One region of the Neobacillus sedimentimangrovi genome, then DNA from elsewhere that is predicted to be linked to it. Evidence: predicted binding sites of a transcription regulator. Region 1 holds the regulator's gene; the other holds the start of a gene.
What was found. Region 1 encodes Rex, which represses fermentation and respiration genes when NADH is low (regulators of the CRP and FNR family bind a similar motif). Its sites were predicted from a motif close to TTGTGAAATATTTCACAA; they were not measured.
Positions count from the first base shown of each region.

Region 2: a site for Rex is predicted at 5,535-5,552, ahead of GZA11_RS02725 (DoxX family membrane protein). Genes of this name have one in related genera too.

Region 1 covers NZ_JAAFZF010000015.1:1,543-9,729, reverse strand. Annotated here, with positions in the region: gene groL (chaperonin GroEL) at 1-1,082, opposite strand, end outside; gene groES (co-chaperone GroES) at 1,136-1,420, opposite strand; gene GZA11_RS07160 (CPBP family intramembrane glutamic endopeptidase) at 1,698-2,420, shown strand; gene GZA11_RS07155 (YdiK family protein) at 2,420-2,620, shown strand; gene GZA11_RS07150 (redox-sensing transcriptional repressor Rex) at 2,765-3,421, opposite strand; gene moaC (cyclic pyranopterin monophosphate synthase MoaC) at 3,451-3,939, opposite strand; gene GZA11_RS07140 (ABC-F family ATP-binding cassette domain-containing protein) at 4,081-6,003, shown strand; gene tsaD (tRNA (adenosine(37)-N6)-threonylcarbamoyltransferase complex transferase subunit TsaD) at 6,461-7,483, opposite strand; gene rimI (ribosomal protein S18-alanine N-acetyltransferase) at 7,480-7,929, opposite strand; gene tsaB (tRNA (adenosine(37)-N6)-threonylcarbamoyltransferase complex dimerization subunit type 1 TsaB) at 7,942-8,187, opposite strand, start outside.
Region 2 covers NZ_JAAFZF010000003.1:108,024-116,210, forward strand. Annotated here, with positions in the region: gene GZA11_RS02695 (cation:proton antiporter regulatory subunit) at 1-408, shown strand, start outside; gene GZA11_RS02700 (cation:proton antiporter) at 409-1,635, shown strand; gene GZA11_RS02705 (IclR family transcriptional regulator) at 1,780-2,559, shown strand; gene GZA11_RS02710 (acetaldehyde dehydrogenase (acetylating)) at 2,604-3,488, shown strand; gene dmpG (4-hydroxy-2-oxovalerate aldolase) at 3,510-4,526, shown strand; gene GZA11_RS02720 (hypothetical protein) at 4,665-4,883, shown strand; gene GZA11_RS02725 (DoxX family membrane protein) at 4,946-5,455, opposite strand; gene GZA11_RS02730 (exonuclease domain-containing protein) at 5,724-6,332, shown strand; gene GZA11_RS02735 (DinB family protein) at 6,451-6,975, opposite strand; gene GZA11_RS02740 (QueT transporter family protein) at 7,130-7,627, opposite strand; PreQ1 riboswitch class I at 7,673-7,717, opposite strand; gene GZA11_RS02745 (globin domain-containing protein) at 7,975-8,187, shown strand, end outside.

The DNA.
Region 1 (8,187 bases):
TCACGATCGAATTCAGAAGTAGTTTCTTCTAATTGAACGCGGATTTGGTTTACACGAGCTTGGATTGCTTCAGCGTCACCAGCACCTTCAACGATCGTTGTGTTTTCTTTTGTAACAACAACTTTACCAGCGCGTCCTAGTTGAGCGATTGTTGTAGATTTAAGTTCACGACCAAGGTCTTCAGTGATTACTTCACCACCAGTTAATGTAGCGATGTCTTCAAGCATTGCTTTACGACGGTCACCAAAGCCTGGAGCCTTAACAGCTACTGCATTGAATGTACCGCGAAGCTTGTTCAATACTAGAGTAGCAAGTGCTTCACCTTCAATATCTTCAGCAATTAAAAGTAATGGTTTACCTTGTTGTACAACTTGCTCAAGAACTGGAAGAATTTCTTGAATGTTTGAGATCTTCTTATCAGTGATTAAAATGTATGGATTTTCTAAAACAGCTTCCATTTTGTCTGTGTTAGTTACCATGTATGGAGAAGCGTAACCACGATCAAATTGCATACCTTCAACTACATCTAACTCAGTAGTGAAGCCTTTAGATTCTTCGATTGTGATAACACCGTCGTTACCAACACGTTCCATTGCTTCAGCGATTAATTGGCCAACTTCTTCGTCAGCAGCAGAGATTGAAGCAACTTGTGCGATTGAAGATTTACCTTCGATTGGCTTGGAGATTGCTTTTAATTCTTCAACAGCAGTAGCTACTGCTTTTTCAATACCTTTGCGGATGCCCATTGGGTTCGCACCAGCAGTAACGTTCTTTAAGCCTTCGCGGATCATTGCTTGAGCAAGAACAGTTGCAGTTGTTGTACCGTCACCGGCAACATCGTTTGTTTTGCTTGCAACTTCAGCAACAAGCTTTGCACCCATGTTTTCAAATGCATCTTCTAATTCGATTTCTTTTGCAATTGTTACACCATCGTTAGTGATAAGTGGAGAACCAAATTTTTTCTCAAGAACCACGTTACGTCCTTTAGGTCCAAGAGTTACTTTTACTGCATTTGCAAGTGTATCTACACCGCGAAGCATCGCACGGCGAGCGTCTTCACTAAACTTAATCTCTTTAGCCATGTTAAAGAACCTCCTCGTATATTAGAAACTTGTTATTTTTTAAGTCTTAAATCTTACTCTACTACAGCAAGAATATCACTTTCACGTAAAATTAAGTATTCAGTACCTTGGTATTTCACTTCAGTACCTGCGTATTTTGAGAAGATGATGCGATCGCCTACAGAAACTTCAACAGCTACGCGCTCACCGTTGTCAAGCACGCGGCCAGTACCTACAGCTACAACTTTTCCTTCCTGAGGCTTTTCTTTTGCTGTATCAGGTAAAACGATACCGCTTGCAGTTTTTTCTTCTGTTTCAACTAGTTCGATGATAATGCGATCACCTAATGGTCTTAACACTAAAAACAACCTCCTCAAATCTATGTGCTCATAATTCATTGTTAGCACTCACACTCAATGAGTGCTAACACAATTATTATAATAAAGAATCTAAAAATCTTTTGCAAGTATCATGTTTAAATTTTTTTGAAAAAGTATGTATTTTTTTTCCACCCTACTATCGTATGTAAATAATTGAATATTTATTTCGCTTTTTTAAAACGTATTCTACATTGAAACTAAATGACTTTTAACGTTAGAATGGTAATAAAATAATAGAACTAAAGGAGACATACTATTGAAAAAGGAATATTGGATTATTTTAATTGTGTATATTTGTATGCATCTATCCAACTTAGTAGCGATTCCTTTATTGATGATTAGCTTTAAATTTACGGGTGTGGATCCGGGATTAGCTACTCCTATTTGGCTCATCGCTAGTTTTACTATTGCGCTTATCATTATTTTATTTATATTAAGAAAAGAAATAAGAACTGGAGGGAAAAGTGAAAGAAGCTTATCAGCGGGGAGCTTGATCAAGTGGGCCATTTTAGGATTTTTTCTCGCCTTATTTGCCCAGTATGCAGCTGCTATAATAGAAAATCTTCTCGGTATTGAAATGGGCTCTGAAAATACCCAGCAAATATTAGGCATTATTGAAACCTTTCCACTTGCCGTCCTAGTTACCAGTATTATTGGGCCGATTTTAGAAGAGATTGTTTTTCGAAAAATTATTTTCGGAGCTTTACATAAAAGGTTTCATTTCTTTATCGCAGCATTAATTAGTTCTGTTATTTTTGCTATCGTTCATATGGAGCCAGTACATATTCTCATTTATTCTTCAATGGGCTTTTCATTTGCTTATCTATATGTAAAAACTAAAACCATTCTTGTACCGATTTTTGCCCATGTATCGATGAATACATTGGTCGTATTGGTGCAGTCTGTTTACAAAGAAGACATTGAGCGACTGCTTAAAGAGGCAGAAGCGGTTCAAAACTTTATCGGAGGATTCTTCTAATGAGACGTTCACCTTTGTTTTCCGGATTAATCTACTTCCTACTTGGAAGCTTATTTACCTATTTTGCAATTGAGGATGTCCAAAATAATGGCTGGGGTTTTTTCAGCTATCTCTTGGTCATCCTCGCCACTTTTGATTTTGGCTCCGGCCTAAAAATGATCCACTTTCATTTTAAATATAAGGATCAGCTCAAAAAATAAGGTGACAGGCACCGTGTAAAAAATTTACATTGTGCCTATCACCTTTTTCTTTTGATTAAGGCATGATCTTGTTTATTCCTAGGAGAATTCTATCAATTTAAAGAAAAGGACTTTTCACTTTAATAGTGAAAAGCCCTTTTAATGTTATTCCTCTATTTCCTCATTATTTGGATAATGCTTTAAAAAATATACTAATGACTGTAGCTCGATGGCCAAATCGATGTGATGAACGCGAATTGACGGAGGGACATTTAACCTCGCAGGGGTGAAATTCAAGATCCCTTTGACATTCGTTTTTACAATTTGATCAGTAATAACTTGTGCCACATTTGCAGGTACGGTTAAAATGACTACCTGGATATTTTCCTCCATCAAAATTCGTTCCAACTCATCCATGGAGTAAACCGGAACTTCTCCTATAGATGTACCAATTTTTGCAGGATCTACATCAAAGGCACACTCAATTTTTGTATTATTATTTTTTAAAAAATTATAATGTAAAAATGCAGTACCAAGGTTCCCTACCCCTATTAAGGCAACCTTTGTTAATTCATCCTGGTCAAGCGTTTTTCGGAAAAAACTGAGCAGATAATTGACATTGTAACCATATCCTTTTTTCCCCAAAGCGCCAAAATAAGAAAAATCTCTTCTTATTGTAGCTGAATCAACCTTTACCGCTTCACTAAGTTCGGCCGAAGAGACCCTTTGTTTCCCTGACGAATGCAGGTTTTTGATGAAACGATAATATAAGGGTAGCCTCTTGGCCGTTGCCTGCGGTATTTTCGTCGTTTCATTTGTCATATACTCCTTCACCCCGCACAAATTATTCATTACATTTCTCTTTTAAAATCACCATTTTTCCCGCCAGTTTTCTCTACCAAAAAAGTCGGTCCAATTACCATACCTTTATCTACTGCTTTACACATATCATAAATAGTTAAAGCACAAACAGAAGCAGCTGTGAGCGCTTCCATCTCTACACCTGTACTTCCTTTTGTTTTAACTAATGCTTCGATATGCAAAGTATATTGTCCGTTCACTATTTGTCCCCAAGAAAAACTAATATCGACACCTGTTAAGGGAATTGGGTGGCACATTGGAATAATATCCCATGTTTTTTTGGCTGCCATAATAGCCGCTACTTGAGCCACAGCCAGAACATCGCCTTTTTTCATTTCATTGTTTACTATTTTATCATAAATTTCCTTGCTAACAGTGATACTGGAACAAGCGATGGCCGTTCGTGCCGTTTCCGGCTTTTCGCTGACGTCCACCATCTTTGCTCTGCCTTGTTCATTAAAGTGAGTAAATTCAGCCATATAAAAAAAGCCTCCCATAAAATCATACAATATTTTGACCGATATGTGTGCGTAAGTTTGAACGCATGATGACATTTTTTTACTTTATTGATGACCAATCGGGAATACGGTACACTATTCCTATGTATAGAGGTGAAAATAATGATTTTATTACAAGTTAATCAACTACAAAAATATTATGGTGCTGACCTTATTTTATCGAATATAAAGCTAGAATTACAATCCCGGGACCGTGTCGCCCTTGTTGGCCGAAACGGCGCGGGAAAATCAACTTTGCTTAAGATTATCGCCGGCCAGCTCAGTTATGACGGCGGGGAAATCATTAAACCAAAGGATGTCACTATTGGCTATTTAGCCCAAAACACTGGACTAGAATCCAATTTATCCATTTGGGAGGAAATGCTGACTGTATTTGAAGAGCTTCGCACGATGGAAAAGTCCTTGCGAAGACTTGAAGAGCAAATGTCTGACCCAAGTGTTTTTGAGGATCAAGAAAAATATGAAAAAATCCTAAAAGAATATGACCAGCTTCAAGTAACATTTAAAGAGCAGGGTGGCTATCAATATGAAGCCGAAATACGGTCTGTCCTTCACGGTTTAAGCTTTCCAGATTCGTCTGTCATGATCTCCAGTTTAAGCGGTGGCCAAAAAACACGCCTCGCCTTGGGGAAACTACTATTAACAAAACCAGACATTTTAATTTTGGACGAGCCGACCAACCATCTTGATATTGAAACACTTTCCTGGCTAGAGCAATACTTACAGGGTTATGATGGTGCGATATTAATTGTCTCTCACGACCGATATTTTTTAGATAAAATCGTTACTCAAGTATATGAAATTTCCCGCACACAAATCCAACGCTACATTGGCAATTATAGCTCATATCTAGAGCAAAAGGCGGCCAATTATGAACGGGAAATGAAGCTCTATGAAAAGCAACAGGAAGAAATAGCGGCCTTAAAGGACTTTATCCAGCGGAACTTAGCACGGGCCTCTACGACAAAACGTGCCCAAAGCCGCCGAAAAAAGCTAGAGAAAATGGAAATTATGGACCGTCCATTAGGAGACGAAAAATCTGCTTCCTTTTCATTTGAAATTGACAAACAAAGTGGCAATGACGTATTAGCTGTAGATTCACTAGCCATTGGGTATAACGGGAAAAAAGTTTCTGAGAATATTTCCTTTCGGGTATATCGAGGAGACAGTATTGCCGTCGTCGGTCCTAACGGTATAGGTAAGTCTACATTATTAAAAACGCTCCTAAAAAAACTTCCTGCCCTATCCGGAGAGGTTCGCTATGGGACAAATCTCTCCATTGGTTATTACGATCAAGAACATGCCAACTTAACCTCAAATAAGCGTGTGTTAAATGAGCTCTGGGATGAATACCCGCTAATGACGGAAAAGGAGATCCGAACTGTTTTAGGGAATTTCTTATTTTCCGGTGATGATGTTTTAAAAAATGTCTCTTCTTTAAGTGGCGGTGAAAAAGCGAGATTGGCTCTAGCCAAGCTTATGTTGAAAAAGGCAAACTTGCTAATATTGGACGAACCGACCAACCATTTGGATATTGACAGTAAGGAAGTTCTTGAAAATGCCTTAATCGATTATCCGGGAACAATTGTGTTTGTTTCCCATGACAGATATTTCATTAATCGAATTGCAACCAAAATACTGGAGCTAAGCCCTGAAGGCAGCACGGAATATCTTGGGGATTATGATTATTATGTAGAGAAAAAACTAGAGCAAGAAGAACTTGCAGCTCTCTCTCAAAAAGCTTCACAAAAAAATGAGGTGGATACCGCTGATTCATCCGCAAAAAGGAATTATAAGCAAGATAAAGAATCGAAAAAACTAGAACGTCAACGTAAGCGAAAATTAGAGGAAATAGAGTTACGAATTGAAGAGCTTGAGGAGCTAATACAAGATTTAGAACAGCAATTATGCCAACCTGAAATCTTTCAAGATCATGAAAAAGTATTGGAGATTAACATAAAAAATGAAAAAGCAAAAGCGGAACTCGAACAGTTAATGGAAGAATGGGCAACGTTAGCCGAATAATGTGGATAACCGGGTCTGAAAGGGCCCGGTTCTTTATTTTACGTAGACCAAAAGCCCCGTTTCTTCCACAGACTTATTCACATCTAAAAATCTTTTATTTCAATTATCCATAGGGCTTATCCACTATATCCACAACAAAAATCGTATTTATCCACAATATCAACAAAATTTATAAACTTATCAACAAATAAAGAAAATTTTGATTTATCTTTCCAAACTTTATCCACAACTTAAGTAAATTTTATAAAAATTTTGCTCCCAATTAAACAGTTCATTAGTCTCATAACTTTCCATATATAGTAAGATATAAACCATTTTAATTAATTAATCGTTTGATTAGTTTTTCAATTTGTTTAATCAAACGTTTGATTAACTCTTTAACATACTTACTCCAAATTTCAAATAAATGTTAGAAGCTATTTTCTGTCATGAAAAAAACCCTTCCACATAGGAAGGGTCAAGTATTATAAATTTCAATGTCCAGACCTGGAATAGCGTTAAGTGACAGATCTGCTCTGATTCCTTTTTCAAACATAACACTGCCAGCCGCAGCGATCATGGCCGCATTATCAGTACAAAGTGATAATGGAGGAATCACTAACTCAATCTTTCCATCAGAGAAGGTTTTTTCAAGGGCACTTCTAAGTCCCTTATTTGCAGCCACACCACCTGCAACCAGTAATTGCTTCACTCCATATTCCTCAACAGCCTTTTTGGTTTTAGTTACTAAAACATCGATAACACTTTCCTGAAAACTGGCTGCTAGATCCTCGGGAGCAATTGTCTCCCCTCGCTGAGCGGCATTATGAACGGTATTAATAACAGCTGATTTTAATCCACTAAAGCTAAAATCATAAGAACCTTCCTCAAGCCAGGCACGTGGCAAATCAATTACCGGACATCCTTCATGTGCTAGGCGGTCAATATGAGGACCTCCAGGGTAAGGCAAGTTTAATGTTCTTGCTACCTTATCATAAGCTTCTCCAGCAGCATCATCACGCGTTTCCCCTATTACCTCAAAATGGCCATGCTCTTTCATATAAACCAGCTCCGTATGACCGCCTGAGACTACTAACGCTAAAAGTGGAAACTTTAGCTCGGTCACTAATCGGTTAGCATAAATGTGACCAGCAATATGGTGTACAGGTACAAGTGGTTTATTATGGGCAAATGCAAGCGCCTTTGCTGCATTTACACCTATCAATAGGGCGCCCACTAATCCAGGCCCCTCCGTTACTGCAATGGCATCTATTTCTGCAAAGGTAATATTTGCCTGCTTTAAGGCCTCTTCCATCACGATTGTTATTTGTTCTACATGATGTCGTGAAGCAATTTCTGGTACCACTCCACCAAAACGTTTATGGCTTTCTATTTGTGACGCGACAACATTGGCCACAATTTCACGACCATTTTTTATAATTGCTACCGCTGTCTCGTCACAACTTGTTTCAATTCCTAATATCCATTGATCCTTTTTCATAAATTCACCCACATCACTAAGGCATCCTCTTGATTATCTGAATAATAATTTTTCCGAATGCCCCCATTTTGAAAACCAAGTTTTCGATAAAGAGATTGTGCAACCTCGTTCGTTACCCTAACCTCAAGCGTCATGCTCTTAGCTCCCATTTCACGGGCAACTGCCATAAGTTTTCGCATCATTGCCTCTCCCAATTTTCTGCCTCTATACTCAGGAAGAATCGCCACATTGGTCACATGTGCCTCATCAATAACCAGCCACATTCCGCTATAACCAATAACTCGATGATCTTGTTCAAGAACGATATAAACAGCAAACTTATTATTGTATAATTCATTATAAAACGCTTCAATACTCCACGGGGTGGTAAAGGAGGCCTTTTCAACCTCATAAACTTGGTTGATATCCTCTTCCCTCATGTAACGAAAAACATATGTACCATTCATTTGTCTCTATCCTTATCCATTTAATGTTTTCCCATTGGCCTCCAACCATTTTGCTTCAGCTTCCGCTAATCGGATATAATTCGGTACAAAAGAATGGACATCCTCTCCAGGTTTATCCTTTCCGAGCAAAGCAAGTTCAGAAGGACGCGGATTATGCTCTGTTATGCTGGCAAACTTGGCTTTAGGCCCTAAAATTTCAGCAATCTTATTTTGATGAATTGACAAGTCATTTCCTACAAATAAAATCGGTTTGCTACA
Region 2 (8,187 bases), on a different contig from region 1:
GGCCGACGAGAAATCTATCATTTTGATTCAGAAGATCAAGATGAAGTGGTTAGCAATGTTACATTATCTGATTCTGAAGCTAGACAAATTGCAGGAATCTTAGGTGGCATGTCCTATAAACCTAAAGCATTAGAAACGGTTGACTTTGCTTTTGATGATTTATTAATAGAATGGTTTCAAGTTGAACCTAATGCACCGGCAGTTAATAAAACAATTGGAGAAATTGATATTCGAAATAACTTTGGCGTTACCGTGATCGCCATTAAGAAAAAGAGCACTAAAAAAACGCATAACCCAGGTCCTGAAACGGTTATTGAGGTAGGTGACACATTAGTCTTTTCAGGGGAGAGACACCAAATAAAGGAATTAATTAGTCAACTATTATCTAGTAAGGGGGGAGGAGTATAGATGAATGATCTAGTATTGGAAGTCGGCACGGCTCTTATCCTTGTGGCATTTGGATCCATTATTGCAAACAAGCTGAAGTTTTCCATTATCCCATTTTTAATCATTTTAGGGATGTTAGTGGGTCCACATGCCCCACAGATAGGGATCATTGATCTAACCTTTATTGAAAGTAATGCTATTATTACATTTTTAGGAAGAATTGGTGTATTATTTCTACTATTCTATTTAGGGCTAGAATTTTCGGTCGGCAAACTAATGAAATCAGGACGAAACATAGTGGTAGGTGGCAGTATCTATGTAGCTATTAATTTTGTTTTGGGACTTTTATATGGTTTCATAGTCGGTATGCCATGGATCGAAGCCCTGATTATTGCTGGACTTCTTAGTGTTTCATCCAGTGCCATTGTGGCGAAAGTTCTTGTTGATTTAAAAAGAACAGCAAATCCAGAAACAGAACTAGTCCTTGGTATCATTTTATTTGACGATATTTTCCTCGCTTTATTTTTAACGACCATGTCAGGTGTATTACTTGCGGGCACTACTTCTTTCCTCGGTATTTTCACGTCTGTAATTATTTCAGTTGGTTATATGCTCATGTTTTTTATTATTGCCCGAAAAGGTGCTCCATTACTAAATAAATGGTTAAATATAAAATCTGACGAGATTTTCATCATCGTGATTTTTGCCATATTGTTTTTTGTTGCCGGATTTTCAGAAACCCTTCATGTGGCTGAAGCAATCGGTGCCCTATTACTAGGTTTAGTTTTCTCTGAAACAGAGCATCGGGATCGCATTGAACATTTGGTTGTTCCTTTTAGAGACTTCTTTGGAGCTATTTTCTTCTTCAGTTTTGGATTAAGCATTGATCCATCAACATTAGCGGATGCAATTTGGTTAGCATTAGGTGCTGCTTTAGTAACTATTATCGGGAATTTTGTTGCGGGCATGATTTCTGGTAGAAGAGCGGGGCTATCTCATAAGGCGTCTACTAACATTGGTTTAACCATTATGGCTCGTGGAGAGTTTTCGATTATTGTAGCAAACTTAGGAGTTACTGCAGGATTGAATACGATCCTAACTCCTTTTACAGCTTTATATGTTCTTATTTTGGCGATAGCGGGTCCGCTTATGGCCAAAGAAAGCAAAACTATTTACAAATATTTAAATAAGATTTTTAAATGGAAAAAAGAAACAGAAAAGAAAAAAATAGAAGTGCCTGGGGACTAATGGGCATAATGACGAAGGTGTTCCATATAAAAAATTGGAACACCTGTTTTATTGACAGAAAATTTGGATAAAAGGTAAAATTATTACAACATTTATAAAATTTACGAACGCAATTCGATAATGTCGAATAGAAAGGGAAAGTGTATGACTGAACGTCTTATTCAATCCATTGAAAGAGCTGCAGATGTTCTTGAATTGTTTTTAATCTCTTCTGAAGAACTTAGTGTAAAGGAAATGAGCGATAGGCTCGGATTATCCAAAAGTACGGTTCATGGCATTATTAAGACACTTGAGTATAGAGGGTATCTGAAGCAAGATCCAAATAATCTGAAATACAAATTGGGGTTAAAGTTGTTTGAACTTGGAAACAAGGTCAGTGCCCAGTTTGACTTAAGTAAAATAGCCCGTCCAATTATAAAAGAATTGGTAGATGATCTGAAAGAAACCGTCCATCTTGTGGTTTTTGAACGGGGAGAAGTGATTTATGTTGAAAAAATAGATGGGCCACAGGCGATAAGAATTTATTCGCAGGTAGGCAAGAAAGCACCGATTTATTGTACAGGTGTTGGAAAATCGATTCTTGCCTTTCAAGATGAGGAAGAAATTGAAAGACTTTTATCCAACACTGAATTGAAACCGTATACAGAATTCACTATGACAGATAAAGAGGAAGTCAAAAAGCATTTACAAACCATTCGGGAACAAGGCTATGCAACAGATGATGAAGAAATTGAACTTGGGCTTAAATGTGTCGCCGCTCCTATATTTGACCATTATGGCAAGGCGATAGCTGCTATTAGTTGTGCCGCTCCAAAATTTAGGATGGGTGATGAAAGCCAGACGGAAATCATTCGACGGATGAAAGAAGCGGCGGCCACGATTTCACGAAATATGGGTTATCAACAAAAACCTGTACATCTGTAGAGGGTAGATTATTTTAATAAAAGTTTAAGAGGAGGAGAATGGGTTTGGCAAAAGTAAAAGTAGCGATTCTAGGTTCAGGGAATATTGGAACAGATCTGATGATGAAGCTTGGGCGTTCCGATGTGTTGGAGCTTACCTCAGTCATTGGAATTGATCCAGAGTCAGAGGGGTTAAAACGGGCCAGAGAGTTAGGGTACACCGCTATTGATACAGGAATTGACGGATTTCTTGAACGCCCAGAACTCGCTGATATTGTGTTTGACGCCACCTCAGCAAAAGCACATATACGCCATGCAAAGTTGTTAAAAAAAGCGGGGAAAAAAGTCATTGATATGACGCCGGCAGCAAGAGGACCGTTTGTTGTTCCAGCTGTCAACATGGGAACTAATTTGGACGCAGATAATATCAATCTCATTACATGCGGTGGTCAAGCAACGATTCCGATGGTACACGCAGTAAACCGGGTGAGTCCGGTTGAATATGCCGAAATAGTGGCTACGATCTCAAGTCGGAGCGCAGGGCCGGGAACTAGGGCAAACATCGATGAGTTTACCGAAACGACGTCACGGGGAATTGTAGAGATTGGCGGTGCAAAGAAAGGGAAAGCCATTATCATTTTAAATCCGGCTGAACCGCCAATTTTAATGAGAAACACGGTTTATGCCCTTGTTGAAGAGGGAACGATGGACGAAGCAAAAATCGTTGAATCCATTAAACAAATGGAAAAAACCGTTCAATCGTATGTTCCTGGATACCGCCTACGGACTGACCCTATCATTGACGGCAGTAAAATTACAATCTTCCTTGAAGTGGAAGGAGCGGGTGACTATTTGCCGAAATACTCCGGCAATCTCGATATTATGACAGCAGCAGGGGTAAAGGTAGCGGAAGAATTCGCAAAAAATCAATTAGCCAAACAACTAGTGTAATAGAAAGGAGATAACTAGAACATGACCAGAGATATTTATATCACGGAAGTCGCCTTACGAGATGGGAGCCATGCGATCTCCCATCAATATACGGTTGAACAGGTAATAAAAGTAGCCAAGGCGTTAAATGATGCAGGTGTTCCATATATTGAAGTATCCCATGGGGATGGACTAGCCGGCTCATCCTTACAGTATGGTCTTTCCCGTACAAATGAAATGGAATTAATTGAAGCAGCAGTAACCGTGGCCGACCGTTCAAAGATTGCGGTTCTCCTTCTTCCGGGTATTGGGACGGTAAAAGATCTGAAAGAAGCGGCCAAATTAGGAGCGAAAATGGCGCGTATTGCTACTCATGTGACCGAGGCAGATGTGGCTTTACAGCATATACATGCCGCTAAAGATTTAGGGATGGAAACAGTCGGGTTTTTAATGATGGCTCACATGGCTCCTATTGAAAAATTGGTGGAACAGGCAAAATTAATGGAGAGCTACGGGGCGGATACCGTTTATGTGGTCGATTCGGCCGGTTATTTGCTTCCAGATCAAGTAGCCGAAAGAATTCGTGCTCTTAAACAATCCATCGGAGTGAATGTAGGTTTTCACGGCCATAATAATTTATCTCTGGCGATGGCCAATACACTTGCTGCTATTAAGGAGGGGGCTACTCGCATTGACGGCAGTGTCCGTTGCTTAGGAGCTGGTGCTGGCAATACGCAAACAGAAGTGCTTGTGGCCGTTCTAGACCGTATGGGAATCAAGACTGGTGTAGATTTGTATAAAATGATGGATTTAGCCGAAGACATGATCGCCCCCATTTTGCAAACACCGCAGGAAATTACAAGGGATAGCCTTACATTGGGATATGCAGGTGTATACTCAAGTTTTGCTCTCCATGCTAAACGGGCCGCGGCCAAATTTGGAATTGATTCCCGCGATATTTTAATAGAACTGGGCAAGCGAAAAGTGGTTGGCGGGCAAGAAGACATGATTGTAGATGTCGCAGCAGAAATCGCGAAGTCCAAGGTAATTTCCATTTAATGAGATAGCATTTGCCAATTCCTTGAGGTTTTGAAAAGTAATTCCTTTAGTTAATAATCGTCCGGCGATATAATGGAATTATAAGTCATAATTTTGCCAAACTTTTTTCTAAATAGGAGTGTAACAGGGGGAAAAGGAATGTTACTAGCGGCAGTTGCAGGGGTAATTGGTTTTTTCTTGGTTTTTATTGAGTCGATGATTGTCATGAAACTGAAAGGCAATGTAACCATTGAATTTGGTGGCATTGCCCCGTTTGTCAATGTATGGGCAATGAATTTCTTTTTGGTCTTTGCCATTCTAACACAGGTAACGAACTGGTTTGTGAATAAAGAAGATATAATGAAAAATAATGGGTAAAACGAACTAAAAAATAAAACGCCTCATTCGCGAAATGCGATAGAGGCGTATTTTTGTGAATGTTAAGCATTATGTTTTACTCGATTATCTGTTTTTAATGTTGTTTTACGAATAAATGGTACGACCCAGCGATCTAATCCGTAGCGACCAGCATTATAGCCAGCTGCTAAGATGATGAATCCGAGGAAAATGTCCGTTGGGTTGTGAGAAACCGTTCCTGCGAGGAAGAAAGAGAAGTTCATCACTAAACCAAAGAACATTGCAGCAGTGGTTAAGCAGCCTAATAGTAATCCCAAACCAACTAATGTTTCACCCCAAGGAATGAGAATGTTGAAGAGTTCAACATTTGGTAGAGCAAAGCCTTGTAAGAAATCTACATACCAGCCATAAACAACGCTTCCGTCAGGACCTTTCACCGGATTGGCAATGGCATTTTTCAAGAAACCAGAGGCGTCAAATCCACCAGTTATTTTTCCAAGACCTGCTGTGAACCAAGAATATCCAAGAAATAAACGCAATACGGTTAAAATACCAGCGGCAATTTTGTTTTCCCTTAGAAATGTGTTAAACATATTAATACATCTCCTTAATGAAAGGTAAATTATTTATTACACTATTAATATAGCAAATCGTTCTTAAATGAAGACGATTTTGTTCACTATTTCACATATTAGTCAAAAAGACTTGAACATTTTATTACATTGCAATTGTCATGAAAAATAGATAGGTCAACATCATGTATTCCGGGGTTTAATAGTATTGAGGGAATGGTGTCTCTATAGGATGGTTAGGGAATATTTGATATAATAAAGGAAATTTTCGATTTAAGGGATGATGGCATTGAGGAATCAGGTGTGCTATGGATTACTGTTGGATGTGGAAACGACAGGTTTAGGCCCGACTACAGATGAGGTCATTGAACTTGCTTTAAAGCTTTTTTCTTATCATGAGGATACAGGTGAAATAATAGAAGTTTTAGAAGAAGATTCTTTTTTAAGGGAGCCGATATCAGATTCAGCTCGTAGAAATTATGATAGGGCCTTTCAAGTCCATGGAATCCCATTTGATCTTGTGCGTGGAAAAAGATTCAGTGATGTAAAAATAAGAACCTATTTTCATAGGGCAGATGCGGTGTTTGCCCATAATGCTTCCTTTGACCGTAGTTTTCTATACCATATGTATCCAGAGGTTAATGACATGAAGTGGTATTGTACGATGAGGAATGTACCATGGAAGCAATATGGTTTCCCTAACGGAAAATTAATTACGCTGCTTGAAGCCCATGAAATCACCAACATTCAAACACATAGAGCGATGGATGATATTACATATTTAATGGAATTACTTAAAAAAAGGAGCCCAAAAGGGAACTTATATCTTCAGGAAATCTTAGAATACGGTCCAATGAGAAAATACAAGCCTGCTACATCAAGAGCAAAATTGGGATAATAAAACCGTCATGCCGTTTGCTGCATGGCGGTTTATTTCTAATCGAGCCTTATTTTTAACATTTTTTTCGATAGGCATAGAAAAAATGTCTGACTCGAGGACAGGAGGGCATGCTCAATTATTTTAAGTTTGATAAGTATCTTGCTTCTATAATATGGCGGTGGTGAATTTCATGGCCGGCAAGAATGTAGGCGATCGCCCGGGTAGTGACCTTTGTGTTATTGGCGTTCCCTTCGTTCGTCCAAGCTTCAGTTGGCATGTTTTCTATTAAGGTAATGGTGGCTTTTCTTGTGGCAATAAAGTCATCAAGAATCTTCTTTACAGGCAATTCATTGACTTTAGAATGATTGACAAAGAATTCCTCGTCAAACCCTGCTAAAGGTGTTTTGTCGCCGCGACCGATACGCATGAGCCGATAGCTCATGATTCTTTCAGTATCTGTAATGTGACCGAGGACTTCTTTAATACTCCATTTCCCTTCCCCATAACGGTAATAGCTGTCTTCTTCCGAAATCCCATCAAAAAGTTTGATCATTTTCTTAAGATTCTCTTGAAGAATTGGAATCAAATCCCCCTCAGGTACTAATGATACATACGGGACATAGTACTCTGGGAACTCATTTACCTCTGGACGTTGAAGCAATCGAATCCTCTCCTATCTAATCAATTTTATAAATCACTGTACATCCTAATTCATTTAGGACTAACTTCATTGTATTTCTTCTTTCAAAAAATTACCATAAAAAAGAGCCGCTGCCCGGTTTGTTCACCTAAGCAACAGCTCTTACTTCTTATTTTCATATTTTATCAAAACGGACGCGTTTATGAATGAGGTACATAATTGGCATGCCGACAGCCAATACAACAAATTCACCCGCGGCCGTAGTTAACCAAGTAAATAGGAATGGTAAATCAAATGCCAAATGAAGTTCAAGTGCAATCAAGAACATAGTAAACGTAAATACAAGTGTATTAATCATCATTCGTTTCCAAATGCTTTTAACATAGCGTGCAGAAACGATTGTTATGGTCAATGCAAGTAAAGATTGGCCGACACCGAAAATGAGGTCATAGGCCTTCATCGGGGAAAAGAATAGGTTTGTTAAAAATACACCTAAAATAATCCCGTACAGGTACTTTTTGTTGAAAACGATGAGATGGTTAAATATTTCCGAAACACGGAACTGAACTTGGGTAAACCCAAATGGTGCAATCATGGCTGAAACAGCAATATACAATGCCGCCACAATTCCGTTCACAACAATGCCCCGTACCTTGCTGCCTTCTCTGCTCATTGTTTGACGAGCATCTAACATGTTTGATGTATTTTCCATATGAAATTCTCCTTAGTTTTTTATAGTGGGATGGTTTCGAACCACTTTATCATTATTAACAAGCTAATATATTAATATAAAAGGAAATACGGGTCAATGACACAATTTTGGAAAAAATTAATTTGAATACCTAAGTATGAATCCATTTCATTGGTATGATAAGTATAAGGCAAAAGTATGGATGGAAAAACTTAATCTTAATAGACGTGCCAATGGATGTCAAACAAAAACGTGATTTAAATCACAAAACTTCGCAAAGCAATTCTTTATAATGAAAAAAAGAGAAAATGGAAGAGGGGGTGAAAAAAATGGAATACCCTTTTAAATCACTTTACACGGAGATCGGTGGACAAGAAACTATAGATAAACTGGTTGACGCATTTTATCCACGCGTTTACGCCGACCCCGATTTAGCGCCATTATTTGAAGGGGATATCGAAGAAATCAAGCGAAAGCAGCGCATGTTCCTGCCGCAATTTTTAGGAGGACCTCCCCTATACAGTCAAGAATTTGGACCTCCA